Regions from separate parts of the Limnohabitans sp. MORI2 genome, predicted to be linked through region 3. Evidence: predicted binding sites of a transcription regulator. Region 3 holds the regulator's gene; each other region holds the start of a gene.

Region 1 (10,537 bases), 810 kb from region 3:
GTGGGTTATCGAACAGACTTTCTCATTTGAAAGGAACATGATCAGGTTGCGGGTGAGGAAATTGTTCGCTTCTTTGAATCTGGGCATATCGATGCCGGGGTCGCAAAGTGAATTGATGATGTGTTGAATGGTCGAGCTGTGGCGCTTGGCGATTTGATGCCTACCAGAAGGGTGTGCCTTGCTGACATCAATCAATCACAGCCGACTCACAGCAGGCATTGAGCACTGAGCTTCAAAAAGCAAAGAATTCTTCACTCGCACCATTTTTTGTAACCGCCATTCAGAGGAATTGCCGCCATGAAAACGGACCAGCAGCTGGAAAATGAAGTATTCAAAGAGTTGGAGAGTTGCCCGTTTCTCAATGCCGACAATCTATCAATTGGTGTCAAAGACGGCGTGGTGACCTTGGCAGGCCAAGTGGGGAGCTTGAAGGAGAAGTGGGCTGCAGAAGAAACTGTATGGCGCATCGCTGGAGTTCGCGCCATTGCAGTAAATGTGCAGGTCAACTTGCATCATAAAGATCAAATCACGGACACAGAGCTGGCGCAGCGTGTGGTGAATTTGATCGACATGATGCATCCTATGCATCCCTATTGCATCGATGTAATGGTGGAAGACGGAGAATTAACTTTGACGGGTTCGGTGGATTGGAATTATCAAATCCAGCATTTGTTGGCCATGCTCAAAGAAATCCGTGGGATACGAAAAATTCATTGTGGTTTGAACATCAAGCCAACCATGCAACCTGCAGATGTGAAGGCCAGAATAGAAGAGTCGATCAAGCGATTACTTCATAAAGAGTGTGGCGCCATCAATGTGAGTGTCATTGATGGACGCATCGTCATCAGCGGCTATGTGACCCATAGACACCACAAGCAGGAGGTAGTCGAAATAGCTTGGGCTATTCCTGGTGTGACGTATGTGGAAGATCACTTGGTGGTCGATCCTTTTGTGGTGCCTGTGTTCACAGTGTCAGGCAAAAAATCTGCTATGAAGGCTTAGCCTTGTTGACCAAATAACATTTGGCTGCAATCACAATAAGGCGGATTGCTGGTGAGTTTGCATCTGCAAAAATTGACCACTCCTGTTTCTTGGGCGTGAAACAAAACAGGGGTGTGCTGAGTTTCCTTGTGCGATTGGTCGCACAAGGGTTGGCATTGACTCAGGCCACAAGCACACCACCAATATTCCTCTCCCTCCACGACGGCAACAGGAAAAGGTTTTTTATGACGGCCGACAGCCTGTGACGTCGCGGGAGCTCAATGTTTGCCGTGCTGTTGTGCAGGTTGAGACTTAACTTTGTGATTGATCATCGATCCTTTGGCAATGTTGGCAGATTTTTCCGCTGTCATATGCGCCGAATCCAATATCAAAGCACCGATATCCATCATCGATTTAAACAAATCATCGGAAGAAGCTTGGTGTGATGCTGCATAGCCATTGCCGTTATGGTTGAGGGTTTCGCTGAAACTTTTGCCATTTTTTAGCATGCTCTTTTGAATTTGGCTCAACAGCTTCAGATTTTCTTTTTGTCCTTCAAACAATAGATCAACCATGTGCGCAAGATATTGGTTGCAATGGTCACGCATTTCGGCCATTGATTCGTGTGCTTCGGCTGCATGGGCGATGGGTTTTTGAGAGGGTGTGGGTAGATTGGTCATATAAACTTTCAAGTGTTGTGTATATTTTTGAATGAAGCGGGGTCAATAAAACCGCATGCCTACAGAAAAGCCAATGCCTTGTGCCCATGCGCCATCTTTATTGACAAAGTTGGTGTAGTCGAGCTGGCCGTAGATGTCGGGGGTGAATTTGGTTTGAACCCCAATGGCGTAATACCAATCTGAAAGTGATTTTTCACCACTTGCAGAAGCTGTCACGTGGGAGCGTCCATATCCCGCACGCGCAAACACCTCGGTGTTTTCATTGATGCTGATGTAGGGCTTGAGTGCAATTCCGTAATGCGTGGATTTGGCATCGAAATTAGGTTGATTGTCTGAATTGATAGTGAATGCATACATGCCCTCAAGTGACAAGTTACGGTTAAGGGTTTTGCCTGCAATCAACCGCATGGAATTAGGGTTGTAGCTTTGCCCGTTGTCTTTGAGCTCCATGGCAACTAAGCCTGCTTCGGCGTAATAGTCGGTGGCCAACGGGTAAAAGGTTTGTGCCTGCGCGGAGGAAAGGCATACGCCAGCCAAGCTCAATGCTGTCAGAGTAGTGAGAGGTTTCATACAAGTCCTTTGAAGTAAGGGGTACATCTTCTTTGGAATGGGTATGAACGTCTGTGCGATTTGCCACAGAGTCAAGCCATACACTGACGAGTCAATGTGCGCCGGCACACGGCCATTTATTTGCCAGTCGACTAGTCTGTGTCGCATGTGACGTTGATTCAAAGGAAATTCATGATTCGCGGTTTGAGTACGCAAGAGGCACATCGTCGTCTTGTGCTTTACGGCCCCAATGTCTTGGTGGCAGAGCCAGTGGTCACTGTGTGGGAAAAGGTCAAAGCCATCATTGGGCAACCTATGTTTGCTTTGTTGCTGACGGCGGCAGCAATTTATTTGGTTTTGGGTGAGTTGGAAGATGGTGTGGCACTTCTGTTTGTAGTCCTGGCTGTAGTGGTGTTGACTTATGTGCAAGGTCAAAAATCACAAAATGCACTTCAGGCATTGCGCGATATGGCACAACCTTTTGCCATCGTCTTAAGAGATGGGGACGTACTCAAAGTTGCAGCAAAAGATGTGGTTTTGGGTGACGTGCTGTGCTTGATGGAGGGGCAGCAAATTGCAGCGGATGCTCGCCTCGTGCAAGTCGCCTACATGGAGGTGGATGAGTCCTTGCTCACGGGTGAGTCCGCGACGGTGTGTAAGCTCTCGGCCGAAAAAGTGCTGGCAGGTACATGCGTGATTAGAGGCGAAGGTTTGGCTCGCGTCATCGGAACTGGGCAGCGTAGCGCGATGGGGAAAATCGGTGCGTCATTGCTTCGCATTTCGTACATCACATCTCCATTGCAAAAACAAACAGAGCGTTTGATTCAAAACTTGGCCAAAGTGGTTTTGTTGATTTGTACTGTTATGTGGCTTGTGCAGGGATGGGTACACGGACACTGGTTGAGTGGTTTTTTAGCGGCCATTGTGTTGGCAATGAGTTTGCTGCCAGAAGAGTACGCTGTGGTGCTATCGATGTTTCCAGCTTTGGGGGCAAAAAGGTTGTCTACCGAAGGTGTGTTGACGACCAACATTCATGCTATAGAAACCTTGGGCGCGTGTACCGTGATTTGCACCGACAAAACGGGCACGTTGACGCAAAACCAAATGTCACCAGAAATTGTGGTGGTAGAAAGGCAACAGCATATTGAGCAGATTCAATTTCAAGATGCCTTAGTGTCTTCTGATACGGCAAATGAAGTGCTGCGTGTGGCTATTCTGGCTAGTTCTGCTCAACCTTTTGACGCTATGGAACTTTCTCTTCGTGAGCGAGTTAATATGGACACGGCGGCGTGGGGAAAGATCATTCAGTCGTTTCCGATTCGCGCAGAGCTTCGTGTTACGGCGCAAGCATGGTGCCCAAATCAAATTGACAAAAGTCAGTCAATTTTTTTGGCAGCCAAGGGTGCGCCAGAAGATGTGATGGAACTGTGTCAACTCACAGCAAAGAGTAAGCTTCAGTGGATGACGCAAGTCGACCAGATGGCTGAAAACGGCTTGCGCGTGATTGCTGTTGCTCAGTGTGAGCAATATCAGTTTCTGACCCCTCAACGTTTGGCGGACCATAAATTAGAGTGGGTAGGGCTAATTGCGTTTAGAGACCCGATTCGCGAAGAGATTCCAGCTGCATTGCGTGCCTGTGAGCAGGCTGGCATACGTGTTGTGGTGATCACAGGCGACTACCCTAAAACAGCATTGGCCATTGCGCAACAGGCTGGGTTGAATGCAAAGGATTGCGTGCTAGGTGACAAGCTTGAAGCGTTGACACTGCTGGAGTTGGCCGAGTGTGTTCGCACCCAGTCTGTGTATGCACGGGTGAGTCCGTGGGCGAAGCTGAAAATTGTTCAAGCTCTTCAGGCTCAAGGGGAGGTCGTAGCCATGGTCGGCGACGGTGTGAATGACGTGATCGCCTTGCAAGCAGCCGATGTTGCTGTGGCCATGGGTATGCGCGGTACAGATGTCGCGCGGCGCACAGCAGCTTTAATTTTGCTGAACGACAACTTCGGAGCCTTGGTGAGAGGAATTCGTTTGGGGCGTAGCATTTTCGTCAACATGCAGAAGTCGATGTCATATTTGTTGGCGGTTCATTTGCCTATAGCCGGCTTAGCGGTATGGCCGATGTTGTTCAATACGCCCTCGGTGTTGTTGCCGCTGCACATGGCTTGTCTAGAGCTTTTTATAGATCCTGCTTGTTCGGTCGTATTTGAAAATGAGCCGGCTCATGCGACGGTGATGCAAGTGCCACCGCGTGATGTACGTGGCGCTGTGCTAGGTCAATCACAAATACACACAGCACTTGGCCGCGGGCTATTTGCACTTGCGATGGTGGCGCTCAGTTATGTGTATGCGATTCACCATACCAGCGATTTGATGCTGCAAAGAACCATTGTATTTGTCACACTTGTGGTGGGTAACATGATGCTAATGACCAGTTACCGGCAGCACTCTCCTACACGAGGCGAATATTTTTTTATCAATCCACGCATGCTCTGGTTGAGTTTAGGAGCTGTTTGTGTAACAGGGCTTGCTGTTTATTGGCCTGTAGCTGCGAATGCTTTTAAGTTTGCACCGATCAGCCTTGAGGCAATGTCCGTGGCTGTAGGCTTGGGGGCATTTAGCGCTTTAGGACGCTACCTCGTTAAAGGATAAGTTTTTACTTTTTTGAGTCATTGCGCTCGCGTGCTCGTCTCGCAAATTCGGTGGCAGCCTGCGACATCTTGATTGCATGTGCTGCAGATTCCGTCGCCATTTGTGTGGCATAGGCCGCTGTAGCCGATGCTTGTGTGCAGGCATCCTCAGCATGTTGCGCCAAAGAGATGGCGGCGGCAGCGGCGGCGGCAGCGGCGGCGGCGGCAGCTTCCATAGCTGCCTCGGCCGACTCGTTCGCTGCTTGTGCAGCATTTTCGGCAGCGAGCACGATATCCGAGTTCGCCGCAAGTTTGGCTGTTTCTGCGCAAAATGATGCAGATTTAGCGGCTCTTTCAGCTGCATTGGCCGCACGTGTCGCAGCCTCTGATGACGTTAGTGTGAGTTGTTTAAGGGAAATTAAATTTTCGGTGTACTTCGAGTTTAGTGAGTGAAAATTTTCTTTGAGAATTCGAACCTCTTCTTGAAGTGCGCTCAGGGCAAGCTTGATGTTGGGCATGTCTGTGTTCATGGGGCGCTATCGATGGGAAGGGCTGCGAATAATAGCCGATCAGTCTCATCCCTAACGATGCGATAGCACTCGCAGGCAGAAGTCATGAGGCCTTGTCTGTTTTTAATACGAATATTTCCGCGTGTGTATTGAATATCACCTCGGCTTTGCAAATGTTGTGCTGCCTGTGTTACACCTTCGCGTCGCACGCCTAAGCTTTTGGCCATTAACTCGTGGGTGAAAGCGAGGTCATTTCCCATGATTCGATCTAGGTTAACCAACAAAACGCGTGCAAGTTGTTGGGTGATGGAGTGGCGACGATTGCAAACTGCAGTTTGTGCGGTGTAGAGCATTAGAAGTTGCATGTAACGAAGAATTTGGCAACGAAATGGTGAGGAATTGTTGAACTCATGCTCGACAAAGTCTGAGTCTGCTCTGTAGGCCAGTCCTTTAGAGATGACTGTGGACTGCGAAACCGTGGCTGAATTACCGGTGAAGATGAAGGTGCCTGTCATGCCCTCGTTGCCGATCTCTGCAAACTCTGCGCAATTACCATCTTCAAAATCGTATTGGACAGAGATGATGCAAGATGCTGGTAAATAAATGTGCTTTTCTGTGCGTCCTGCTTTGTGAATCACATGATTCACTGCCAACTCAACAGGAGTTAAAAAGCGTTTCCAACGCTCCCAATCACCGAGTGGCAAACCCGCCAGAATAGCGTTACTTTGTTTGAGAATTGAGAGAGATTCATGTGGCATGACGCGGTCGTTCGATGGAAGTGTAGGGGCTGATGAGAAGCTCAGGGATGTGGATGGTTTCTAGGATGACGCTGTTTTGCTCAAATGAATTGCAAAGCCAGTCTTTTCGATGCGCGGAGTGGCTCAGAATGACATAGCTTTGCGAAATGCCTTGTCCCAAGCGGACACCTTGTGCTTTGAGTTGTGTTTCTGTGTCACGAGTGAGTAGGCAAAAACTCAATATGGGGGCTCCACTATCTAATGTCCATTCGCTCCAGATGCCAGCTAAATACAAAGGTGTTTGATCTAGCTGTTCAATCCGAACGGGTTGTTCACGCCCGTCTTTCCAAACGCTACCAAGAAAATAATCCACGGAAATCCAACAAAATTGCGCTTTGTTTAATGCACTGCGATAAGCGGGTTTGTTTGCAACGGTGGCGATATGCGTTACACAGTTTTGTGTGGCAGAGTGCGCATCACATGCCCATGATGGGATTAGCCCATACAACGCCAACTCTGTGGTGTGAGACACATTTCTGTAGTCAATCAACTTGCGGCGATGAATCACACAGTGGTCACCAGGGCCTACCATTTCATTGCGTTGCACAGTGGGTGTGTTAGGTTTCTTTAACACATCACGCTCGCTCGGCATAAAACGCCATGCAGAGTTTGTGGGGTAGGAGCCGCTCATTCCCTCTTGAGATAGATAACTTAACACTTGCATTGAGCTACCTCATGACGCAACTGCGAATTACTGAGTTCTAAGTCACTAATTTTTTGGATGTAATTAGCCAAGATCGCCATCGTGAATAGATCCAAAGCGAAGTCACGTCTTATTTGTGCAGCTTTGAGTAGCGTGTTGACATAGTTGTTCGGAACACGCAGGCCATTGGATGGCGTCTCTACAAGTGGAATAGCTCCGTATTCCAGCAACTCGTCCAATTCGCTGGCACCTAATTGACACAGCGCAGCAATATCTTTGAGTTCAATGCTTTGTGTGAGTTGCATAGCTGTCTCCTTTTTCAAAATTTTGAAACATCAGTGCGTATCAATGTGTGCTGTTTCGCACATAACAAAAATAAATTTGATTTGTGTATGTAAGCGAGCGAACTTTTGAAAAGTTCGCAAGAAATTAAGCTGCCTGTATGGAAAAAGGAGTGGAAGAATGACGGGTAGTTCTAAAGTGGTATTTGAAGATCGGCGGCGTTATCGCATGGAGTTGGCTATCAATCATGCGCTTCGAGAAGTTCTACATATGTTGTGGGGGCAGGTCAATGTGAAGATCATTAAGGGAGAAGTGGAGCTGAGAGGCTATGTACAAAGCGCAAAGAAGAAGGAAGAGCTGTTGCTGGCTGTTCGTGCTATTGCAGATGTGACACATGTGAAGGATGAAGTGATCGTCATGCCAAATCTATCGTGTGGTTGACATAGCTTGTGTTGGCAGACGTACGGAGGAATTCACGTAGGACTGACAAGATGAGGTCTCTTTTTTGAGAGATATACCCATGGTCCAAGCCCTTGTTCCATCAGCGCCATTGATTACTGATGATGAGTTGGAAGCTTTAATGAGTGATGACGCTGCTAATGCGTCACCAGCAATGCCTATTGAAATTATGTTTGCTGATCCACATCCTGTGGTTTTGGATGGTTTGATGCAGACGTTCGCTAACCATCCTGATTTTCTTGTCAAGACTTGTGTGCATGACGGTGCTGCAGCTTGGCGAGAAATTTTGATTTTGCAGCCGGATATTGTTGTCATGGAATTGACGTTGAGTGAAAAAGATAGCTTAAGTTTGATACGTGACCTCAGAGAAGAAAAGCTAAAAACATTGCCAGTGGTGTTTACACATGCCAGTATCTTGGATGTCTTGGGGTTGATAGCCGTCGGAGTAAATGGATTGGTTTCGAAATCTAAACCCAAGGAGACATTGATGGAGTGCATTAGAGAAGTTCATCACGGACAAAGGTGGCTAGATGAAGAGTATTCGGTCTGTGATCTAGCTCAAGGTGATATACCGCTAACGCGTTCAATCATTGAGCGATTGCTGACACTCAGAGAGCTATCTATTGTTCAGTTGTTGGTACGTGGGCGTTCAAATCGTGAAATAGCTAGTACATTCTCAATCGCAGAGGGAACAGTAAAAATTCACCTCAAGCACATCTACAAAAAACTCCAATGCCAAGACCGTGTAGATTTGTTGTCGCGAATGCGTCGTGACTTTTGATCGGAATCTTCCCATGTCAAAAAGTGTTTACATAGGGATGCGCCACGGTTTGATACAGCAGGGCGTAGAAGATTATTTAATGAGTCAAGATATGCGGTGTGTGTCACGCAGACTGCATCGACCCGACATGCTGATTGATGTCTGCGTAACAGATGATGCCAATGACGTTGTGAAATTTTCAAGCAGCCAAATTCCAACCGTTTTGTGCGCTGATTTTTATGAGCGCTCGGATGTTATAAGTGCTTTGCGTCAAGGTGCACACGCTTGCATTTCTGTTTGGGGTAGTTTCAAGCATTTGCTTATGGCCATTGAGTCTGCGCGCATTGGTCAACGATATATATGTCCTACTTTGACGGAACTTTTGTGTGACAGTAGAAATCGCACACGCCTGCCAGATTTGACGCCGCGTGAATCAACGGTTGTTAGCTGGATATCTGCGGGGTATACATCGAAGCAAATAGGCAGAAAGTTGGGTGTCTCGCCACATACAGTTGATACCCATCGGCGCAACATCATGCAAAAAATTGGTGTGCATAAAGTTGCGGAATTAACTCGTTTTGCCGTCTTGCAGCAGGAGACTCAACCATGATTGATCTTCATCGACGGGCGAAAAATATTGAGCTCATCAATAATGAGGCAAGAAAAATGTATGAAATCGAGTCACCATTTCTCACTTGGATCGAATTGATGCGTAGTCATGGCTACATTTCGATGACCATTTTGCAGGAAGAAATTTCGGATTTGTATGATGTAAAAAATCCTTTTGGGCTGCAAGATATTTTGCTCACCGTTTGGCTTGATCAAATAATTAACCAAACTAATTTTTCGACTGCAGTTTGGGATTTGTCAATGGCTACCCTGCGTCGCAATAGTTTGGTTCAGTTTGGCGTTATAGAGGAAGAAGTCTACAGTGTTCTTTCTTAATGATGCCATAACACTCACACGTGTTTTTCAGAAGCGCGTATCGATCCATTACGTGAATATGTCCACGTGAGTAGGCAATAGCTCCCATTCTCTCCAATCGTTTCGCTGCTTCGCTGACCCCTTCTCGCCGAACTCCCATGGAGCGTGAGATTAAGTCATGAGTGAGTGATAAATCATCGCCTGCTACTCGATCTAATTGAAGCAAAAGCGTACGACATAGTTGCTGATCAATGGTATGGCGTCGATTGCAAACAGCGAGTTGAGATGCGTTTGTCATCAATATTTGCATGTAATGCAAGATCATTTGTCGGAATGCGCCAGATGCATTGAATTCACTCAACATCCATGGGGTAGCCAACCGGTAGGCAAGACCATTGGTTATGACCACAGCCTTGCTTGATGTCGAAACGCTGCCCATGAAGATGAATACACCAGCCATTCCTTCATTGCCCATTTGCGCAAACTCGGCCGACTTGCCATCTTCAAAGTCATATTGTTGCGAGATGATGCCGCTCAAAGGGAAATACACATGATGAATAGTTTGCCCAGAGTCAAAAAGAATGTTGCCAGCTTTGAGTTGGATGACTTCAATGTGTGGCTTCCATCTTTCCCAATCGTTATCTGCGAGCCCAGATATCAGTCGATTACCTTGCTTGATTAAAAACGATTCAACGCGTTGCATGCCTAAATTCCGTGAGATAGTTTCGACGGAATTTAGACACCTTTATAACTTCAGTCAGTCCGCCATCGCACATAACAGGCATCGAAAATTTAAAGCTTTTATGAAATGCGGGCGGTGCATTGTCGAATCGTCATGATGCCTGCAATGCCATATACAAAGCTGATCCCAGCGAGTGATTGAATTGGATACATTGGCCATCCAATGTGAAAAATCAATACTGCAAAGCTCACCAAGCTGATTGCGATGAGAAAAACACCTAATACCCATAAAAATAACGCGAAGAAAATTCTCCGCTGAAGATTTATGAGCGCTTTCGATAAGAGCTGAAGCTGTAAATCAAACAGTGTGATCAGAAGAGTTTTCCAGCTATTTTGGGTTGACATCATCTTGATGAGTCCATCTGGCTTGTCGCTGATCACCGACGTTTCATCAGAATGCCAATCAACAGCCCCACTCCGGCCGAAATGCCTAGCGCTTTGATGGGGTGGTACTGCACATAGGCTTTGGTTTTTTGTGCTGCATGATTGATTTTTTCATTTGTATGGAACTCGATATGGTGTAGCTGCTCTATGGCATCACTGAGTTTTTGCGCCATGGATTTTTTCAATTCTTCAGAGTTGACTTTG
Region 2 (10,537 bases), 770 kb from region 3:
AGTCATGAAGACGAAGTGGCCAAGCTGTTTGAACAGGTGCGCGCCAACTTTGGCCGTTTGGATTTGCTGTTCAACAACGCGGGTGTATTTTTGCCCGCCACCATGCCTGGCGATTTGTCGGGCGAAGACTGGCGTAAGTCAGTGGATGTGAATTTCAATGGCGCGTTTTATTGCCTCTCGCACGCGTTCAAGTTGATGAAAACGCAAAACCCACAAGGTGGTCGCATCATCAACAACGGTTCGATTTCGGCGCACGCGCCACGCCCCGGCTCCATCGCCTACACGGCCACCAAACACGCGATCACGGGCATGACCAAAGCGGCCGCACTCGATGGCCGTGCGTTTGACATTGCGGTGGGGCAGATTGACATTGGCAACGTGGCCAGCGACATGACCGAGAAGTTCGCCGCAGGCGCGCTGCAGGCCGATGGCAGCGTCAAGCCCGAGGCCCGCATGGACATGCAGGGCGTGGTCGACACCTTCATGGCCATGGCGCGTTTGCCGCTGTCGGCCAATGTGCTCTTCATGACCGTGATGGCCACCAAAATGCCGTTTGTGGGGCGTGGTTAAAGGGCCTGAAGCGCACAGCCTAGATTGCCAATTTCGCGCAAGGCTGAACTTTTAGAATAGCGGTAGTTTTTAACTTTTACCGCTTACTTCTATGAACGTCATTCGCTTCTCTGATTTGTGCGCCAACGGCTCGGCCAAAGGCAAACGTGTTTTCATCCGCGCCGACCTGAACGTGCCGCAAGACGATGATGGTCAGATCACCGAAGACACGCGTATCCGTGCCAGCGTGCCTGCCATTCGCATGGCGCTCGAAGTGGGTGCAGCGGTGATGGTCACATCGCACTTGGGCCGCCCCACCGAAGGCGAATTCAAGCCTAAAGATTCATTGGCCCCCGTGGCTGAGCGTTTGAGCGAGTTGCTCGGACGTCGCGTGCCGCTGGTGTCTAACTGGGTGGACGGTGTGGACGTTGAGCCCGGCCATGTGGTGCTGCTGGAAAACTGCCGCGTGAACAAGGGCGAAAAAAAGAACAACGACGAATTGGCCCGCAAGTTGGGCGCACTCTGCGACATCTTTGTGCACGACGCGTTTGGCACATCGCACCGCGCCGAAGGCACCACTTACGGTATCGCGCAATACGCGCCTATCGCTTGCGCAGGTCCTCTGCTCGCAGCAGAAATTGACGCCATCACCAAAGCCTTGGCCAACCCCAAACGCCCACTGGCTGCCATCGTGGCCGGCAGCAAGGTGTCGACCAAGCTGACCATCTTGAAGAGCTTGGCCAACAACGTAGACCAGCTCATTGTGGGCGGCGGCATTGCCAATACCTTCATGCTCGCCGCTGGCTTGAACATCGGCAAGAGCTTGGCTGAGCACGACTTGGTGGACGAAGCCAAGGCCGTGATCGAGTTGATGAAGTCTCGTGGTGCTGAAGTGCCAATTCCCACTGACGTTGTAACCGCGAAAACTTTTGCAGCCGATGCCCCAGCTACTGTGAAGAAAGCCACCGACGTGGCCGACGACGACATGATTTTGGACATTGGCCCAGAGACAGCAGCCAAGCTGGCCGAGCAGCTCAAAGCGGCCGGCACCATTGTGTGGAACGGCCCTGTGGGCGTGTTCGAGTTTGCTGCGTTTGAGAACGGCACGAAAACCATTGCACACGCGATTGCCGAATCCAGCGCTTTCAGCATCGCTGGCGGTGGCGATACCTTGGCAGCGATTGCCAAGTACGGCATCGACAAACAAGTGGGCTACATCTCTACCGGTGGTGGTGCTTTCTTGGAAGTGCTCGAAGGCAAGACCTTGCCCGCGTTTGAAATTTTGACCAAGCGCGCTGCGGGTTAATTACCAAGCACAAGCAAACGCAAACAGCTGTCGGCTCATGGCGTCTTGGCTTACAGGACGCCAGCCTTCTGGCACGGGCAGCGCTTTGATGGCGGGGCCGTTGCCCATTTTGTTGGGGTGGCTGCTGGCGCTGAGGGTTTTGTATTTGCCTTCGGTGCAGTCGTAGTCGATGTGTGATTTGACCGACTGTTGTCCTGTTTTGTCGGGGCTGGTCAGGTCATACACCACCCACACGCGACGGTTGTAGCCTAGCTTTTCAATCGACATAGAGTCGATGTAGACCGTGGCTATTTCGTTGCGCGTAACAGTCACCCACATGGCGTGTGCAGCAGCCGAGGCCAGCAAAAGCGAAAACAAGACAAAGCGTTTCATGGGTGTGAAGCGTACAAGAAAAAGCCCCGCAAATTCGTGTGAAGTTGCGGGGCTTGAGGTGGCTTGGCTGGTTAAGCAGCTTTCATAGCGCGGGGGCTAGTGACCTTGCCGTCGTAGGTCATCCAGCTGTCAGTCTTGAAATCGTACAGCTTGCAGTCGCGCGCGGTTTGCACATACCAGCTCCAAGAGAAGGGCTGAACGATGATGCGCTCTGGCAGCAACTCTTCGAGTTTGCTTTGTGCTTGTTTCAACTTGTACAGAGGGATGCTCATGTCCAAGTGGTGCGCAGTGTGTTCCATGATGTGGTGCATCAACGCGCCGATGTTGAAGGGGAAGGTCAAGTGCACGGTGGTTGACACAAAAGGCGACGCTTTAGACCAGCCTGTGCGCTCTTCGTGCCAAGACACGTCCACATGGGTGTGGTGTACGTACACCACGAAACCAATCATGGTCACCCAGAAGAAGAAAGGCACCACAAAACCCATCAACAAGATGTAGCCAATGGTTTGGTCGGTTGCAATCGCAGCCCACACCATGACAGCCACCCAAGCGGCACCAAAAGCGGTGATGAGCAAGCAGTCTTTGGTGAAGATGGGGCGGCGTGTAGGCATGTTCTTCTCGTTGGGGAACACCATCTTGTTCCACCAGATTTCGATCATGTAGTACAGGCCAGGCGCCCAGCCGCTGCGGTACACGCGGTCTTTGAGTTGTTCCCACTTGCTCAGGGCGGCAAACTCTTCGGGGGTGTAAGGGGCCCACACGAAGTCGAAGTTTTTGAGGTTGGTGTAACCGTGGTGCACCACGTTGTGGCCGATGTCCCACAAGCTGTAGGCGGTTAACGAAGGCAAGAACGCAATGCGGCCCAACCACTTGTTGAGGGTGCGGTGGGGTGTGAGGCTTTGGTGGCAAGCATCGTGGCCGATGATGAACAAACGGCCAATCACGAAACCTGCTGCGCAGCCGCTCAAGAGCTTGGCCCACCAAGATTCAAACAAAACAGTACCGGCCATGAGAGCGCCCCACAGCACGAGGTCAACGACGAGCATCACGATGGCGCGCAGGGTGGTGCGCTCAGCCAAAGGGATTAGCCACTCGCGCATGACTTTGCGGTGAGGCATCGGTTCGCCGGGAAGAATGGGTTGGATATGTGTGGTCATAGGAAGTGAATCTTAGGTAGCCGGTGCAGATGTGCACTGATTTGCATCAATTACTCCCATGATTATCGCCGCAGAAGCCTAAATAATGGGTGTTTACCCGTTGTTAAGCAAAGGCTATGGCGCGTAAAGGAGACATAAAGGGTGCGTTTGCAAGGGTTTGTGTGCTGAAAACCAACGCGAATGTGGCTTTCAAACATGTAAGAATCAAGCAAACTAAAACCAACAGGAGACACGCACATGGCCCGTCACGCCACCAAAATTGTTGCCACTTTAGGCCCCGCCTCTAGCGACCCCGCTCTGTTAGAGGCGATGATTCGCGCTGGCGTGAACGTGGTGCGCCTGAACTTCAGCCACGGCAAAGCCCAAGACCACATTGACCGCGCCCGTTTGGTGCGCGAAGCCGCCGCCCGCGCGGGCCGCGAAGTGGCCATCATGGCCGACTTGCAGGGGCCCAAAATTCGCGTGGGTAAGTTTGTGGATGGCAAGGTCATGCTCGAGAACGGCGCCAAGTTTGTGCTCGACGCCTCTCGCACCGAACCCGGCGATTTGCAAGGCGTGGGCTTGGACTACAAAGAGCTGCCTCGCGATGTGAAGCCCGGCGACTTGTTGTTGCTCAACGACGGTTTGATTGTGTTGACGGTCGATGCAGTGCGTGGTGAGCAAGTCCACACCACCGTCAAGATTGGTGGCGAGTTGTCCAACAACAAAGGCATCAACAAACAAGGCGGTGGCTTGACCGCACCAGCCCTGACTGGCAAGGACATGGAAGACATCAAAACCGCGATGAGCTTCCAAGCCGACTACCTCGCCGTGAGCTTCCCCAAAAACGCGACGGACATGGAAATGGCGCGCCAACTCGCCAACGTGGCCGGTGCTGAGTACAAACACAAGCCGGGCCTGATTGCCAAGATTGAACGTGCCGAGGCGATTCCGCTGCTGGACGAAATTCTGAAGGCCAGCGACGGCATCATGGTGGCGCGTGGTGACTTGGCCGTGGAGGTGGGTCACGCGGCAGTGCCGGCTCTGCAAAAACGCATGATCAAACTCGCCCGCGAGCACGACAAAGTGGTGATCACCGCCACGCAAATGATGGAGAGCATGATCACCAACCCTGTGCCCACCCGCGCGGAAGTGAGTGACGTGGCCAACGCCGTGATTGACGGTACCGATGCTGTGATGCTCAGCGCCGAAACGGCCGCAGGCAAATACCCGCTCGAAACCGTGCAAGAAATGTCCAAAATTTGCGCCGCTGCCGAGGCCGCCGAAGACGTGGAGTTGGACGCGGACTTTCAAGGCCAAACCTTCACCCGCATTGACCAAACCATTGCGATGGGTGCTCTGTTTACCGCTCACCACTTGGGTTGCAAAGCCATCGTGGCTTTGACCGAATCGGGTTCGACCGCTTTGTGGATGAGCCGCCATCGCATTCACATCCCCATCTACGCGGTGACCACCAAAGTGGCGTCGCAACGGCGCATGGCTTTGTTCCGCAATGTGCGCCCCTTGTTGATGGACACCAGCGCCGACCGCGACACCGCGTTGGCGCAAGCCGAAGCGCATCTGAAGCTGCGTGAAATCGTGGACACGGGCGACGTGTACGCCATCACCTGCGGCGACCCGATGGGCACGCCCGGCGGTACCAACATGCTGCGTATTTGCGAAGTGCGCTGACACCCAAAATCATCGAGATGCAAAGCTGGCGGGCCTTCGCGCCTGTCAGCTGGGTGCGATGCTGCGGCCTTTAAAATTGCTAGCAGTTAGATCAGTTTTTAATTTTTGAGGATTCCCCCATGGCACTCGTATCGATGCGCGAACTTTTGGACCACGCTGCAGAGCACGGTTACGGCATTCCAGCTTTCAACGTCAACAACTTGGAGCAAGTGCAAGCCGTCATGGCCGCTGCTGACGCCGTGGGCGCACCGGTGATCTTGCAAGCCAGTGCTGGCGCACGCAAATACGCGGGCGAGCCCTTCATCAAGCATTTGATTCAAGCAGCCACCGAAGCCTACCCACACATTCCTTTGGTCATGCACCAAGACCACGGCACATCGCCTAAGGTTTGCCAAGGCGCGATTGACCTTGGCTTTGGCTCCGTCATGATGGACGGCTCGTTGATGGAAGACGGCAAAACGCCATCGAGCTTTGAGTACAACGTGCAAGTCACCCAACAAGTGGTGGCGATGGCGCACAAAGTGGGCGTGTCGGTCGAGGGCGAATTGGGTTGCTTGGGCAACTTGGAAACTGGCGAAGCCGGTGAAGAAGACGGCATCGGTGCAGAAGGCAAGCTCGACCACAGCCAAATGCTGACCGACCCAGAAGAAGCTGCACAGTTTGTGAAGGCCACGCAGCTCGATGCCTTGGCGATTGCCATCGGTACCAGCCACGGTGCATACAAGTTCACCCGCGAGCCCACCGGCGACATCTTGGCCATCAGCCGCGTCAAAGAAATTCACGCACGCATTCCCAACACCCACTTGGTCATGCACGGCTCTAGCAGCGTGCCGCAAGACCTGCTGGCCCTCATCAACCAATACGGCGGCAAGATGAAACAGACCTACGGCGTGCCTGTGTCTGAAATTCAAGAAGCCATCAAACACGGCGTGCGCAAGGTCAACATCGACACCGACATCCGCTTGGCCATGACGGCTGCGGCGCGCAAGTTCATGTTTGAGAACCCAGAAAAATTCGACGCCCGCGAATGGCTCAAGCCAGCCCGCGAAGCCGCGATGAACATTTGCAAGCAACGCTATTTGGAATTCGGTTGTGAAGGCCAAGGTGCAAAGGTCAAGGGCGATAGCCTCTCTGTGGTGGCAGCCAAGTACGCCAAGGGCGAACTCGCTCAGTTGGTGAAGTAATCCATGTCAGCACTGCACACCTCTGCGCTTACTTCTTTGCCTTTGCTCGCACGCGGCAAAGTGCGTGACAACTACGCGGTGGGCGACGACCGCATCTTGATGGTCGCGTCTGATCGCATCAGCGCGTTTGACGTCATCATGGGCGAGGCCATTCCCGGCAAGGGCGAATTGCTGACCAAGATGGCCTTGTTTTGGTTTGGCAAGCTCGGTCACATTTGCCCCAACCACCTCACAGGCGAAGCGCCCGAGAGCGTGGTGAGCGCAGACGAAGTGGCGCAGGTCAAAGGCCGCTCCATGCTGGTCAAACGCTTGAAGCCCATCCCTGTGGAAGCGGTGGTGCGTGGTTATTTGGCAGGCAGCGGCTGGGCCGAATACCAAGAAAACCAAGCGGTGTGCGGCGTCAAGTTGCCCAAAGGCTTGAAGAATGCCAGCAAGTTGCCAGAGCCCATCTTCACACCCGCTGCCAAAGCGGCCGTGGGTGATCACGACGAGAACATCACCTACGAACAAGTGGTCGAGATGATTGGTGGCGGCTTGGCCGAGAAAATCAAAACCGTCAGCATCGCCTTGTACGAAACCGCGCGTGACGTGGCGGCGGCCAAAGGCATCATCATTGCCGACACGAAGTTTGAGTTTGGTTTGGATGCCAACAACAACCTCGTGTTGATGGACGAGGTGCTCACACCCGATTCATCGCGCTACTGGCCCGCTGACAGTTACCAAGAAGGCGTGAACCCACCGAGTTACGACAAGCAGTTCTTGCGCGATTGGCTAGAAACCGCGCAAGTGCAAGGCAAGCCTTGGAGCAAATCGCCTCCCGCGCCGCATTTGCCGCAAGAGGTGATCGCCCAAACCGCCGCCAAGTACCAAGAGGCCTGGGAGCGGTTGAAGGATTAAGCCCCTTTTGCCGCGATCAGTTCAGCGCCATGCTGAGCTTGCGGCGGTAGCGAGAAATCATCTCCAACACGGGGTCTTCTTGGACCGCAGCTTTGCCCGTTAACTCGATGCCGCCTGCGGTTTTACCGACGGCGGCATTTTCTGTTTTGGGCTTGGGTGGCGTGAGCAATTCGAGGATGGCCACATAGGTTTTACGGGCCACTTCGTTGTTCCACGTTTTGTCGCGCATGATGATTTCAAGCAGTTCTTCCATCGCGTTTTCAAACAGCTCGGCGGCAATCAACACGCGGGCTTTGGCCAAGCGGGTGTCGAAGTCGCGTTTGTTTTGGGCGATGGCGGCATCGAATTGTTCAAACGTCCATTCGGCGCGTGGGTCGGTCGACACAAACTGCAAAGCCTGCAGCCAGTAGTTGAGCGCATCAAAGCGCAGTTGCAACGGAATTTCGCTGAGCTTCGGGTGCAGCGTGGCTTCGGCTTCTTCGAGTTCGCCCACCGAGATGAGCAACTTGACCAAGTTGTAACGGGTCTCATCGTCAGTCGTGTTGAGGCTCAAGGCCTCTTGCAGTTTGGCAATGGCGGCATGTGCGTCGCCTGCGTGGATGAGCTGCTCGGCTTCTTGCGCATCGGCTTGCGCGGCCAAGTCGCTGTCAGATGGCAAATGCTTGTCCAAGAATTCGCGCACTTTGCCCTCGGGCAAGGCGCCCATGAAGCCGTCCACAGGGCGGCCACCCATGAGCAAGATGCAAGTGGGCAGGCTCTTCACGCCAAACGCGCCAGCCAGTTGTTGCTCGGTGTCCGCGTTGATTTTGACCAGCGTGAAACGCCCTTGGTAGTCGGCTTCGAGTTTTTCCAGCACAGGGCCGAGCGATTTGCAGGGGCCGCACCAATCGGCCCAGAAGTCCACCAACACGGGGGTGGTTTGAGAGGCCGCGATCACATCGGTCTCGAAATTTGCCATCGTCACATCAATCATGGGGGTCCCGTCTTAAAATTCGTTTTTGCTCACACACAGCCACATCATGACCCAGTGCCAAGTCGGTGTCGTCATGGGTTCCAACTCTGATTGGGACACCATGCAACATGCAGCCCAGATTCTCCAAGAATTTGGCGTCTCTTTTGAAACCCGCGTCGTTTCTGCCCACCGCATGCCCGACGACATGTTTGCCTACGCTGAAGCTGCCCAAGGCCGTGGCCTGCGCGCCATCATCGCGGGTGCGGGCGGTGCAGCGCACTTGCCCGGCATGATCGCCGCCAAAACCATCGTGCCCGTGTTGGGCGTGCCCGTGGCCAGCAAACATTTGCAAGGCGTGGACTCGTTGCACAGCATTGTGCAAATGCCCAAAGGCATTCCCGTGGCCACCTTTGCCATTGGCAATGCAGGTGCGGCCAACGCAGCGTTGTTTGCGGTGGCCTTGCTGGCATCGACGGATGCCGCGCTGGCCGACAAACTGCAAGCCTTCCGCGCGGCCCAAACCGAAGTGGCCCGCAACATGGCCCTGCCACCCGTATGAGCGCCACGCTGAAACCTTTGCCACCCGGCTCAACTTTGGGCGTTTTGGGCGGTGGACAGTTGGGCCGCATGTGGGCGCACGAGGCGCAGCGCATGGGCTACAACACGGCGGTGCTCGACCCCGATGCACACAGCCCCGCAGGGCTGGTGAGCCATCACCACATTCACACCGATTACTTGGACGCAGCTGGTTTGAAGCAACTCGCGACCACTTGCCAAGCGGTGACCACCGAGTTTGAGAACGTGCCCGCTGACGCGCTGGCGCAACTTGCTGCTAGTTTGCCCGTGTCGCCCGCTGCATCCGCTGTGGCCGTGGCGCAAGACCGTGCGCGTGAGAAGGCGCACTTTGTGGCCTGCGGTGTGCCTGTAGCTCCGCATGCAGTGATCGACACAGCCGAGCAACTCGCGGCGCTGCTGACCGACACAGCCAAAGCAGACAACTTATTGCCCGGCATTTTGAAAACCTCGCGCATGGGCTACGACGGCAAAGGCCAGCTGCGCGTGACCACGCGTGACGAGCTCAACGCTGGTTGGGCCAAGCTCGGCCAAGTGCCTTGCGTGCTCGAAAAAATGCTGCCCTTGGCCAGCGAGTGTTCCGTCATCATCGCCCGTGGTCGCGATGGTGCGATGGTCAACTTGCCCGTGCAACGCAACCTGCACCGCGATGGCATCTTGGCCGTGACCGAAGTGTTTGCGGGCAACGTGCCCGAGGCGCTGGCGATCCAAGCCATCACCGCCGCCAAAGCGGTGGCGCAAGAGCTGAACTACGTGGGCGTGTTGTGCGTCGAATTTTTTGTGTTGGCCGATGGCCATTTGGTGGTCAACGAAATCGCCCCCCGCCCGCACAACAGCGGCCACTACAGCCAAGACGCTTGCGATGTGTCGCAGTTTGAACTGCAAGTGCGCACCATGGCCGACCTGCCCTTGACGCAACCGCGCCAACACAGCCCAGCCATCATGCTTAACCTGCTGGGCGACTTGTGGTTCACCCATGGCGACACACAAACCGAACCCGCATGGGCACAAGTGCTGGCGCTGCCCGGCACGCACCTGCATTTGTACGGCAAGCGTGAAGCGCGCAAGGCTCGCAAGATGGGTCATCTCAACATCACTGCCGCCACGCCCGAGGCTGCGCGTGCTGTGGCTTTGCAGGCGGCGGCCATTTTGGGTATCGCCGCGTTTTAAATGATCCTCGACGGCCAACTCCCTAGCTCTATCACCGCCGCTGCACAAGCCTTGCAGCGCGGTGAGTTGTTGGGCTTGCCCACCGAGACGGTCTACGGCCTAGCCGCTGACGCAGGCAACGACCAAGCCGTGGCCAAAATTTTTGAAGCCAAAGGCCGTCCTGCCAACCACCCACTCATCGTGCACGTGGCCAGCGCGCAAGAGGTGACGCGTTTCGCATCCAGCATCCCTGACTTTGCGCAGCGCTTAATGGATGCGTTTTGGCCCGGCCCCTTGACGCTCATCTTGCCCCGTCGCCCCGAAGTGGCCGCTGCTGCTGCGGGTGGTCAAAACTCAGTAGGCGTGCGCTGCCCATCGCACGCCACAGCCCGTGCCGTGCTGCAAGCCGCTCAAGCCTTGGGCGTGTATGGTGTGGCCGCGCCCAGCGCCAATCTGTTTGGCCGCGTCAGCCCCACCACCGCCGCGCATGTGGCGGGTGAATTTGGCGAGGGCTTGCTCATCATCGATGGCGGCGCGTGCGAGGTAGGCATCGAGTCCACCATCGTCGACTGCACGCGCGGTGTCCCTGTGTTGCTGCGTCCCGGTGTGCTCACGCCCCAGCAGCTCAGTGCTGCTTGTGGTGTTGCGGTTGTCACCCCCCACGCACCCGATGCGGATGCACCACGTGCCTCAGGCACACTTGAATCGCATTACGCACCCACAGCCA
Region 3 (10,537 bases):
ACCGCTTTGTTCTTGCCTAAGCTCGCTTCCTTCACCTTCTGGGGTTGGCAGTTGGTCATCTTGGCTGCGGCTGTGAGCTTGCCTTTGGGTTTTACCCAAGGTAAGGAATACGCTGAACTCGAGTGGCCCATCGACATCTTGATCGCTGTGGTGTGGGTTGCGTACGCTGTGGTGTTCTTCGGCACCGTCGGTACACGCAAGATCAAACACATTTATGTGGCCAACTGGTTCTACGGTGCCTTCATTATTGCGGTGGCTTTGTTGCACATCGTCAATAGCGCAGCGATTCCTGCTGGCATGATGAAGTCTTACTCTGCATACGCTGGCGCACAAGACGCCATGGTGCAGTGGTGGTACGGCCACAATGCCGTGGGCTTCTTCTTGACCGCTGGCTTCTTGGGCATGATGTACTACTTCATCCCCAAGCAAGCTGGTCGCCCTGTTTACTCTTACCGTTTGTCCATCGTCCACTTCTGGGCTTTGATCTTCACTTACATGTGGGCGGGTCCTCACCACTTGCACTACACCGCGTTGCCTGACTGGACTCAGTCTTTGGGTATGGTGTTCTCTTTGGTGTTGTTGGCTCCTAGCTGGGGCGGCATGATCAACGGCATCATGACCTTGTCTGGCGCATGGCACAAACTGCGTGACGACCCTATCTTGCGCTTCTTGATCGTGTCCTTGTCGTTCTACGGTATGTCCACGTTCGAAGGTCCCATGATGGCCATCAAGACAGTGAACGCTTTGTCTCACTACACCGATTGGACCGTGGGCCACGTGCACTCTGGTGCTTTGGGCTGGGTGGGCTTGGTGTCCATGGGGTCTATCTATTACTTGGTGCCTAAGTTGTTTGGCCGCAAGGAAATGTTCAGCGTCAAAGCCATCGAAGTGCACTTCTGGTTGGCCACCATCGGTATCGTGTTGTACATCGCTGCCATGTGGATTGCCGGTGTGATGCAAGGTTTGATGTGGCGCGCTATCAATGCGGACGGCACATTGACTTACACCTTCGTGGAGTCTGTCAAAGCCACTTATCCGTTCTACGTGATTCGTGTGTGCGGCGGCTTGCTGTACCTGAGCGGCATGATCATCATGTTGTGGAACGTTGTGAAAACTGCGACCAACGGTCAAGCAGCCACCGTTGCCATTCCAGCACCTGCACACGCCTGAGGAGAAATAAATGTCTGATAACCATTCCCAAGGCGGCTTGTCACACGCACGTGTGGAGACCAGCAACTTTTTGATGATCGTGTTGATCTTGATCGCTGTAGCTTTCGGCGGCTTGGTCGAGATCGTGCCTTTGTTCTTCCAAAAATCCACCACTGAACCTGTGACGGGCGTCAAGCCTTACACCGCATTGCAGTTGGCTGGTCGCGATGTGTACATCCGCGAAGGTTGCTACAACTGCCATTCACAAATGATTCGTCCCTTCCGCGCAGAAACACTGCGTTACGGTCACTACTCAGTGGCTGGCGAGTCTGTGTATGACCACCCCTTCCAATGGGGCAGCAAGCGCACCGGTCCAGACTTGGCTCGCGTGGGCGGCAAGTACAGCGACGAATGGCACCGTGTTCACTTGAACAATCCACGCGATGTGGTGCCTGAGTCCAACATGCCTGAATACCCATGGTTGGCTAAGAACGTGGTGAACGCTGCACAAGTGCCTGCCAACATGAGCGCTTTGCGTAAAGTGGGCGTGCCTTATACGGATGAAGAAATCGCTAAAGCAGCGGAAGATGTGACAGGTAAAACTGAACTTGAAGCTGTGATTGCTTACCTCCAAGGCTTGGGTCTCGCGCTCAAATAAGGAGACATGACCATGGATGTCAACGATCTGCGAGTCATCACCACGGTGCTGTCATTTGCTGTGTTTGTCGGCATCATGGTCTGGGCTTTTTCTCGACGTAACAAAGAAGATTTTGAGGCAGCCTCGAAGCTGCCCCTCGATCAAGACTAAGGCCTAGAGGTCTTTGTAAAGGAATCGAATCATGAGTGATTTCACAAGTAATTTTTGGTCGATCTTCGTATCTGCCATTGCAATTTTGGGTATCGTGTACTGCGCGTTTTTGCTGTGGTTCTCGGCCAAAGTCAAGGTGTCTGCACACGAAGAAGACGGTACCACTGGCCACGTGTGGGACGGTGATTTGCGCGAAATGAACAATCCGTTGCCACGTTGGTGGTTGTGGTTGTTCATCATCACCATGGTGTTTGCTGTGGTGTACGGTTTGGCATACCCAGGTTTGGGTAGCTTTGCTGGCAAATTGGGCTGGAGCTCAGCCGGTCAATACGAAGCTGAAGTGGCCAAAGCCAACCAAGAGTTGGAGCCACTGTATGCGGCTTTCAATGCACAAACACCAGAGCAACTGTCTCAAGACCCCAAGGCCATGGCTGTGGGCGAGCGTTTGTTCATGAACAACTGCGCACAGTGCCACGGCTCTGATGCACGCGGTTCAAAAGGCTTCCCCAACTTGACCGACAAGGACTGGTTGCACGGCGGCACAACCGACAAGATCAAAGAGACCATCACCAAAGGTCGCATTGGTCAAATGCCTCCTATGGCTGCTGCCGTGGGTACACCTGACGATGTGCGCAACGTGTCTCACTACGTGATGAGCTTGTCTGGTAGCCCACACGACTCTGTGCGTGCCGCTTTGGGTAAAGGCAAGTTCGGTGCATGTGCTGCATGTCACGGCCCTGATGGCGCTGGTATGCAAGCGGTGGGTTCTGCCAACCTGACTGACAAGATCTGGTTGCACGGTTGGGGCGAAGAGGCCATCACCGCCATGATCAACAACGGTAAAGTGAACCAAATGCCTGCACAAGAAGGCCGTTTGACAGAGTCACAAATCCACGTGTTGACTGCTTATGTTTGGGGCTTCTCTAACAAACCTGCTGCCACGAAGTAATTTGCTTTGAATTCTGCTGACGACTCTAAGCAGCGCAAAACCATCCCCATCGTTCCAGAGCCTTCGGGCTCTGCGGACGAGGCGATGGTTTCGCTTTATGCTGCATCTAAAAAAATCTACCCTCGCTCTGTCGAGGGTATCTTTGCTTATTGGCGTTGGATTTTTGTAGTCCTGACGCAGCTGATTTTTTACGGTTTGCCGTGGTTTGAGTGGGGCACACGCCAAGCGGTGTTGTTTGACCTTACTTCGCGCCGTTTTTATATTTTTGGTTTGGTCTTGTACCCGCAGGACTTCATTTACCTCACCGGCTTATTGGTGATCTCAGCCTTGGCGCTGTTTTTGTTTACCGCCGTAGCAGGGCGCTTGTGGTGTGGCTACGCCTGCCCACAAACGGTGTACAGCGAAATCTTTTTGTGGATCGAGCGCAAGATCGAGGGCGATCGTTCAGCCCGCATGCGCTTGGATGATGCAGATTTCTCACTCGAGAAACTGGTCAAGAAATGGTACAAGCACCTGATTTGGATCTTTCTCTCGATCTGGACAGGCTTTACCTTCGTGGGTTACTTCACGCCGATTCGTGAGTTGGTGATGGAGTTCTTCCTCACGCAAATGTCTTCGTGGGAACTCTTTTGGGTTTTCTTTTATGCGTTTGCCACCTATGGCAATGCGGGCTTCATGCGTGAGCAAATTTGCAAATACATGTGCCCCTATGCGCGCTTTCAAAGCGCAATGTTTGACAACGACACGCTCATCGTCACCTATGACGCTGAACGTGGCGAGCCACGCGGCCCACGCTCGAAGAGTGCTGATGTTGCTGCCTTGAATTTAGGGGCCTGTGTGGACTGCACCTTGTGCGTGCAGGTGTGCCCCACAGGTATTGATATCCGTGATGGTTTGCAGTACGAGTGCATTGGCTGTGGTGCCTGTGCCGATGTGTGCGATACCGTGATGGATAAGCTGGGTTACGCCAAAGGTTTGGTGCGTTACTCCACCCAAAACGCCTTGGACAACAAGTGGACGCCTAAGCAAATTTGGCAACGCGTCATGCGCCCACGCATTCAGATTTACACCATGATTTTGGTGGCAATCACGCTCAGCTTATTGGTGTCGTTGGGTTTGCGTACGCCGTTCAAGGTGGACGTGGTGCGAGATCGCTCGACCCTGTCACGCATCACCGAAAGCGGCACGCTGGAGAATGTGTACCGCTTACAAATTATGAACGCCGCCGAAGTGGCGAGGACTTATCGTTTGTCGGCCAAGGGCTTGACTGGTTTGCAAATCACCACAGACAAAGAAGTGCTGGTCGAGCCAGCGCAGGCGCGCTGGGTGGTGTTGCGTGCAGACATTCCTTACGGCTCAGCCCCAAGTGGTTCACACAAAATCCAATTTGAAATTCAGGCAACCGACACGGATGATGTGGTTGTTGAAAAATCTGTGTTCATCGTTCCAAGGTAAATCATGACAAGCAACCAAACTTCTGATACCAAACGATGGTGGCAATATGGTCACGTGTGGCTCATCATTGCAGGCCCAGCGGCTGTGATTGTGGCGGGCTTTGTAACGTTGTTCATCGCCATTCGGTCGCCAGATCCTGTGCTGGCTGAAGACTATTACAAACGCGGCCTAGATATCAATAAAACCTTGGCTGCTGAGAAAGACATGCAGCTGGCACCTGCGATGCAATCGCGTAACCATGTGGTCACGCCCAGAGTGGATGCTGATAAAAAGCCCTAAGCCTTGCGGCTTGCGCTGCGCTCAGTGACAGCTGGGTGCGTTGACGATGAGCTTGAGCCCATCTGGGTTCAGGATGCGGACATGGCGTTGCTTGACTTCGACAATGCCGTCTTCTGCAAACTTTGAAAATGTGCGGCTCACGGTTTCTAATTTGAGGCCCAAATAGCTGCCAATTTCTTCACGCGTCATGCGCAACACCAACTCCGATTGAGAGAAGCCACGCGCATGCAGGCGTTGTACCAAGTTGAGCAAGAATGCCGCCAAACGCTCCTCGGCACGCATGCTGCCTAAGAGCAACATGACCCCGTTTTCTCGCACGATTTCACGGCTCATGATTTTGTGCACATGGCGTTGCAAAGAGGTGATTTCACGCGAGAGATCTTCAATGCGATCAAAAGGCATGACACACACTTCGGCATCTTCCAGCGCCACAGCGTCACACGTGTGGTGATCACTCACGATGCCGTCTAAACCGATGATCTCGCCGGCCATTTGGAAACCCGTTACCTGATCGCGACCATCTTCTGCCGAAATGCGGGTTTTAAAAAAACCGGTTCGGATGGCATACAGCGCGTTGAACTTATCGCCATTTCTAAACAGGTTGTCGCCACGTGCCACTTTGCGGCGGGTTGCTACCATTTCGTCGACACGCTCCATCTCGGTTTCATTCAAACCAAGCGGCATGCAGAGCTCGCGCAAATTGCAGTTAGAACAAGCGACTTTGATACTGGTAGAACTCATGGGAACGGATGGACTTTGTGTTGACACAAGTCAACTTTTATCAGCGGTGACGCCTCTATTATGGAGCGCAAATTTAGGTGTGAACTTATGCATTCTCTTGTCTTGAACCCAGAACTCTTGCAGCGCTATGACGTGGCAGGGCCTCGTTACACCTCATACCCGACGGCTGATCGATTTGTGGAAGCATTTGGCGAGGCAGACTATTTGCAAGCGTTAGAGCAACGACGCGATGGCGTGGGCACCAAAGCGTACCCCTTGTCCCTGTACGTGCACATTCCGTTTTGTGAGTCACTTTGCTACTACTGCGCGTGCAACAAAATCATCACCAAGCACTACGAGCGCGGCGCTGAATATTTGCGCTACCTTGAGCGTGAGGTGGATCTGAACATTGCGCACTTGGGTCAAGGCCAAGTGGTGTCGCAATTGCACTTGGGTGGTGGCAGTCCCACGTTTTTGAATGATGCCGAGTTGGCTCAGCTGATGGCCATGCTGCGTCGCAATTTTCAGTTTGCGCCTGGCGGTGAATACTCGGTCGAGATTGATCCGCGCACCGTCACGCGTGAACGCTTGGCGCATTTGGCAGAGCAGGGCTTTAACCGCTTGAGCTTTGGCGTGCAAGACTTTGAGCCTGCCGTGCAAAAAGCGGTGCACCGTATTCAACCTGCTGAACAGGTGTTTGACTTGGTGGCTGCGGCTCGAGAGTTGGGTTTTGAATCTGTCAATGCCGATTTGATTTATGGTTTGCCTATGCAAACGCCAGAAACGTTTGAACGCACGCTTGAAAAAATCACCCAGTTGCGCCCTGACCGCATTGCCTTGTATGCGTATGCGCACTTGCCGGAGCGCTTCAAGCCGCAACGCCGTATCCACACGCAAGATTTGCCGCCTGCCGCGTCTAAACTGGTTATGTTGTCCAGCGCGATGCGCGTGTTGGTGGAGGCGGGTTATGTGTATGTGGGCATGGACCACTTTGCTTTGCCCAACGATGCGCTGGCTGTGGCCAAACGCCAAGGCCGTTTGCACCGAAATTTCCAAGGCTACAGCACGCAGCCCGATTGCGACTTGATTGCTTTGGGCGTCTCATCAATCGGTCGCGTGGGCCCCACCTTCAGCCAAAATGTGAAGACCTTGGACGAGTATTACGACTTGCTCAACCAAGGCCGTTTGCCCGTGGCCCGTGGCATGGCGCTCTCGCGTGATGACTTGGTGCGTCGCACCGTCATCATGGCGTTGATGTGTCAGGGTAGTGTGCTGTTTGAATCGGTGGAGTTGTCGCATTTGGTCGACTTCAAGCAGTACTTCGCCCCCGAGATGGAGGCCTTGGCGACGATGCAAGAACAGGGCTTGTTGACCATCGATGACACCGGTATTCACGTGACTGAGCTGGGCTGGTTTTTTGTGCGTGGCGTCGCCATGGTGTTTGACAAATACCTGCAGGCTGACAAGAACCGAGCTAGGTTCTCTAAAATCATCTGATGAACACAACTCTGGCTCTCACCGCACTCCTCATGGGGCTCGCGGGTGGGCCGCACTGTTTGGCCATGTGCGGTGCGGCGTGTGCAGGCATTGGTCGTGCGGCCCAAAAACAAACGGGCGGGCAGGGTGTGTCAGCCATGCTCTTATTTCAACTCGGGCGCGTCATCGGCTACAGCGCTTTGGGTGCAGTGGCTGCCAGCACCATGCAAGGTGTGGGCTGGCTGAGTACTCAGTCAGCGGTATTTCGCCCTTTGTGGACGTTGTTGCACATCGTCGCCTTCATGGTGGGCGGGTTGTTGCTCTGGCGTGGTGAGCAGCCCATTTGGTTAGAAGATGTGGGACGCGGCATTTGGCGTCGTGTGCAAAGCATGACGGCCCATCTCAAATTACGTCATGGGGGAGCCGTGGTGCTTGGTGCCCTGTGGGCGTTGATGCCCTGTGGTTTGCTCTATGGTGCGCTGCTCGTGGCTGCGTTGAGCAATAGCCCCATCGAAGGTGCTGCAGTGATGGCGCTGTTTGCGTTAGGCAGCGCGGTGGTGTTGACCGTGGGGCCTTGGATTTGGTTGCGCTTGCGAGCGGGGCAAGTCATGCACACAGGTAATGGTGCATGGGGCGTGCGCTTGGCAGGGTTGGCTTTGGCTGTCAGCTCAGGTTGGATCTTGTGGATGGGCCTCGTGGAGTACCAAGCACCTTGGTGCTTGGTGCCTCAATGATCAACTGCTGATGCCTTTGTAAAACATATAAGCCGCGAGCACATACAACACGCTGGCAAACACGCGCTTGAGTTTTTTCACGGGCAACATGTGCGCGGCCTTGGCGCCTAGGGGGGCAGTGAGCACGCTGCACGCCGCAATCACCACCAGGGCGGGAATCCAGATGAACCCAAATGCATCGTCGGGTAAGCCTTGTACGGACAAACCGCTGATGATGTAGCCCGCCACGTTGGCCACGGCAATCGGAAAACCCAAAGCTGCGCTGGTGGCCACCGCGTTGTGAATGGCCACATTGCACCAGGTCATGAACGGCACGCTGATAAAGCCGCCACCTGCACCCACCAGCCCAGAGATAAAACCAATCACACCACCCGCGCCTATGAGGCCTGCGGTAGCAGGCACTTGGCGTGAGGGAGCTGGTTTTTTGTCTAAGAACATTTGCGTGGCTGAGAAACCCACAAACAAGCCAAAGAAGATGGCCAGGTATGCGCCTTTGAGCAAGGCGAACACGCCCAAGCTGCCAATCATGCTGCCCAACACAATGCCGGGTGCCAGACCTTTGACCAAATCCCAACGCACCGCGCCACGCTTGTGGTGAGCGCGCACACTAGAGACGGAAGTGAAGATGATGGTGGCCATCGATGTGGCAATGGCCATTTTGACCGCCAAGTCAGCATCGACACCGCGCTGCGTGAGCATGAATGTGATGAAGGGGACCATCACCATGCCGCCGCCAATGCCAAGCAAGCCTGCTAAAAAACCAGTGCAAGTGCCCAGCAGGGCGAGTTCGATGATGAGTTGCGGTTGGAGGTCCATGCGAGTGCAAGCCTTAGAAGATAGAAGGTGTCTGCAAGGATCCTCAAGGCCGTCATCCTGAACCGGGGGTTCAGGTGGGCGAGGTCAGGTCAACGTTGGGTTCATCTGACGCGAGACGATCACGCTCATCGACCGATGTTCCAAGCCCGAGCTCAATGAGCATTGGTTCAAGGAAATATAAAGCCCCAAGGGCTTGCAGACGCGCTGATTGTAGGCGCGCTTAGATGAGTTGGTTGTCGCGTGCGAGCACCGCATCCATGCGCTGCAACAGATTGTGCAGGTCGGTGCTGGAGGTGCTGCTGTCGCCACTGACTGCTGCTGCGGCAGGGCGATCGGTCAAGTCAAATGCCAAGTTGAGGGCTGCTAACACCGCAATACGGTCGCGGGCCTTGATCTTGCCAGCATCGCGGATTTTGCACATGGCCTCATCCACCTTGGCCACAGCTTCGCCCAAGCGTGTTTCACCGCCTTCGGGGCAGCCCAACACATAGCCTTGGCCCATGATTTGAACTTCGATCTGTTTCATGCGTTGTCCTTGGCTTCGGCGCCTTGAGGTAGGCGATCTATCAATGCATCAATGCGGTGGCGAGCTGCGCCCAAGCGTGATTTGAGCAAATCACGCTCGTGTGTGAGTTCTTGGACTTGAGTCGCTAACAAGGCATTGGTGCGTTGCAACTCTTCGTGACGCAGCAATAAATGCTCGACACGCTGGGCAATTTGATCGATCAGGGATGTTTGTGGCATGGCCGCACGATTTTAAGGTGGCTGAAAGGTAAATCGTTAAAATTATCAATGTTGGTGCTCGAGGTGTGGTTCACACGCCTCAGTTCAACGGGAAGCAGGAGGGTTGTGTCGCCAAGCGCGACAACACCTAACCTGCGCTGCCCCCGCAACGGTCAAGCGGACGAGCATTACTGCTCCGCTTCTGTCACACAAGCCACTGAGCGCCTTGAACAAGCGCTTGGGAAGGCGACAGAGGTAGTCTCCGCCAGCCCGGATACCGGCCAACAAGGTGGCGGTGCGCCTTAAAACGCGCCGCTAAATCGCTCAAGCACTGTCGGGGAAGGCGGTGAGAGCACATCCAGTTGGTATTTAAATCATGAAGAAATCTATTCGTATTCGTGCGCACGTCTTTACGCCTGCGCTTTCTGTGTTGGCTTTGGCCGTTACTGCGTCTGTGCAGGCTCAGGGGATTGAAGTTAATCCGGTGGTGATTTCTGCGACGCGTATGGAGCAGCCTTTGTCGGAAGTTTTGTCTTCGGTCTCGGTGATTACGCGACAAGAGATTGAAAAATCACAAGCAGCTAGCTTGGCTGATTTGATTCAAGGCGAGGCAGGTGTTGAGTTTGGTCGTACAGGTGGTCCTGGTTCAACGACTTCATTTTTCTTGCGCGGTCAAAATAGTACTAATTTAGTGATTCTGATTGACGGCGTTCGCTCTCAAGTTGATCCTTATGGGAACTTGCAAATTACGGATATTCCATTGCAACAAGTTGAGCGCGTTGAAGTTTTGAGGGGTAATGCCAGTGCGTTGTACGGTAACGCAGCGGTGGGTGGAGTCATTAATGTGTTGACTCGCCAAGGACAGGGTAATCCATCAGCATACGGTAGTGCGACATATGGCTCTCTTGGTACGGCTAATCTTTCTGTTGGCTATTCGGGTTCCAATGACGATTCAAGGTTTGATCTCAATGCTGGGCGTAACCACTACAGAGGAACATCCTCAATGGATTCGAAGATTAATCCGCGTGTCAATCCAGATAATGATGGCTATACCAATGAGTATTTTTCAGGAAAGTTTGAGAAAAAAATTGAATCGAGCTTGACACTGGGGACACGTTTTACGACGAGTACTGCACAAGTGAATACAGATAGCGGTGAAGCTGCGGACCCATCTAATGGTGTCATTGGTGATGTTGCAACCGATGTTCAAAAGTTTAAAAAGAAAACAAACTCATTTGGTATTTATGCCAAAAAAGCCGTAACTGATGATTGGTTGAGCACCATAGATGTTTCGCAATCAACTTTGAAATATGAAGATTTCAAGAATGGCACCCGTTACTTCAGTGGGTATGGCGAATCGTGGCAAAACGGTTTAATTGAAGGCACGCAAAATGCCGCGCGTTGGTTCAACACTTACCAATTAACACC

Evidence for each region. Region 3 encodes FNR, which switches genes on or off when oxygen is low (the NO sensors DNR and NnrR bind a similar motif). Its sites were predicted from a motif close to TTGATNNNNATCAA; they were not measured.
Region 1: the regulator FNR is predicted to act here: its motif matches at 2,385-2,398, upstream of QMG27_RS04950 (cation-translocating P-type ATPase).
Region 2: the regulator FNR is predicted to act here: its motif matches at 3,421-3,434, upstream of QMG27_RS12245 (fatty acid desaturase).

The regions. Positions count from the first base shown of each region.
Region 1 is NZ_AP027058.1:970,001-980,537, forward strand. It holds gene QMG27_RS04930 (BON domain-containing protein) at 298-1,002, shown strand; gene QMG27_RS04940 (hypothetical protein) at 1,260-1,661, opposite strand; gene QMG27_RS04945 (porin family protein) at 1,704-2,231, opposite strand; gene QMG27_RS04950 (cation-translocating P-type ATPase) at 2,403-4,856, shown strand; gene QMG27_RS04955 (hypothetical protein) at 4,861-5,364, opposite strand; gene QMG27_RS04960 (Crp/Fnr family transcriptional regulator) at 5,361-6,101, opposite strand; gene QMG27_RS04965 (SOS response-associated peptidase family protein) at 6,091-6,804, opposite strand; gene QMG27_RS04970 (chaperone modulator CbpM) at 6,792-7,088, opposite strand; gene QMG27_RS04975 (BON domain-containing protein) at 7,246-7,506, shown strand; gene QMG27_RS04980 (response regulator transcription factor) at 7,586-8,305, shown strand; gene QMG27_RS04985 (response regulator transcription factor) at 8,319-8,894, shown strand; gene QMG27_RS04990 (hypothetical protein) at 8,891-9,229, shown strand; gene QMG27_RS04995 (Crp/Fnr family transcriptional regulator) at 9,195-9,911, opposite strand; gene QMG27_RS05000 (hypothetical protein) at 10,010-10,330, opposite strand; gene QMG27_RS05005 (hypothetical protein) at 10,327-10,537, opposite strand, start outside.
Region 2 is NZ_AP027058.1:2,544,869-2,555,405, reverse strand. It holds gene QMG27_RS12260 (SDR family oxidoreductase) at 1-570, shown strand, start outside; gene QMG27_RS12255 (phosphoglycerate kinase) at 662-1,855, shown strand; gene QMG27_RS12250 (surface-adhesin E family protein) at 1,856-2,227, opposite strand; gene QMG27_RS12245 (fatty acid desaturase) at 2,299-3,384, opposite strand; gene pyk (pyruvate kinase) at 3,622-5,055, shown strand; gene fba (class II fructose-bisphosphate aldolase) at 5,175-6,239, shown strand; gene QMG27_RS12230 (phosphoribosylaminoimidazolesuccinocarboxamide synthase) at 6,243-7,136, shown strand; gene trxA (thioredoxin) at 7,153-8,109, opposite strand; gene purE (5-(carboxyamino)imidazole ribonucleotide mutase) at 8,156-8,647, shown strand; gene QMG27_RS12215 (5-(carboxyamino)imidazole ribonucleotide synthase) at 8,644-9,831, shown strand; gene QMG27_RS12210 (L-threonylcarbamoyladenylate synthase) at 9,832-10,537, shown strand, end outside.
Region 3 is NZ_AP027058.1:1,777,252-1,787,788, reverse strand. It holds gene ccoN (cytochrome-c oxidase, cbb3-type subunit I) at 1-1,170, shown strand, start outside; gene ccoO (cytochrome-c oxidase, cbb3-type subunit II) at 1,181-1,807, shown strand; gene QMG27_RS08485 (cbb3-type cytochrome c oxidase subunit 3) at 1,820-1,957, shown strand; gene ccoP (cytochrome-c oxidase, cbb3-type subunit III) at 1,989-2,906, shown strand; gene ccoG (cytochrome c oxidase accessory protein CcoG) at 2,991-4,361, shown strand; gene QMG27_RS08470 (FixH family protein) at 4,365-4,640, shown strand; gene fnr (fumarate/nitrate reduction transcriptional regulator Fnr) at 4,662-5,381, opposite strand; gene hemN (oxygen-independent coproporphyrinogen III oxidase) at 5,469-6,857, shown strand; gene QMG27_RS08455 (sulfite exporter TauE/SafE family protein) at 6,857-7,570, shown strand; gene QMG27_RS08450 (sulfite exporter TauE/SafE family protein) at 7,571-8,386, opposite strand; gene QMG27_RS08445 (cell division protein ZapA) at 8,607-8,912, opposite strand; gene QMG27_RS08440 (DUF904 domain-containing protein) at 8,909-9,130, opposite strand; cobalamin riboswitch at 9,166-9,410, shown strand; gene QMG27_RS08435 (TonB-dependent receptor) at 9,486-10,537, shown strand, end outside.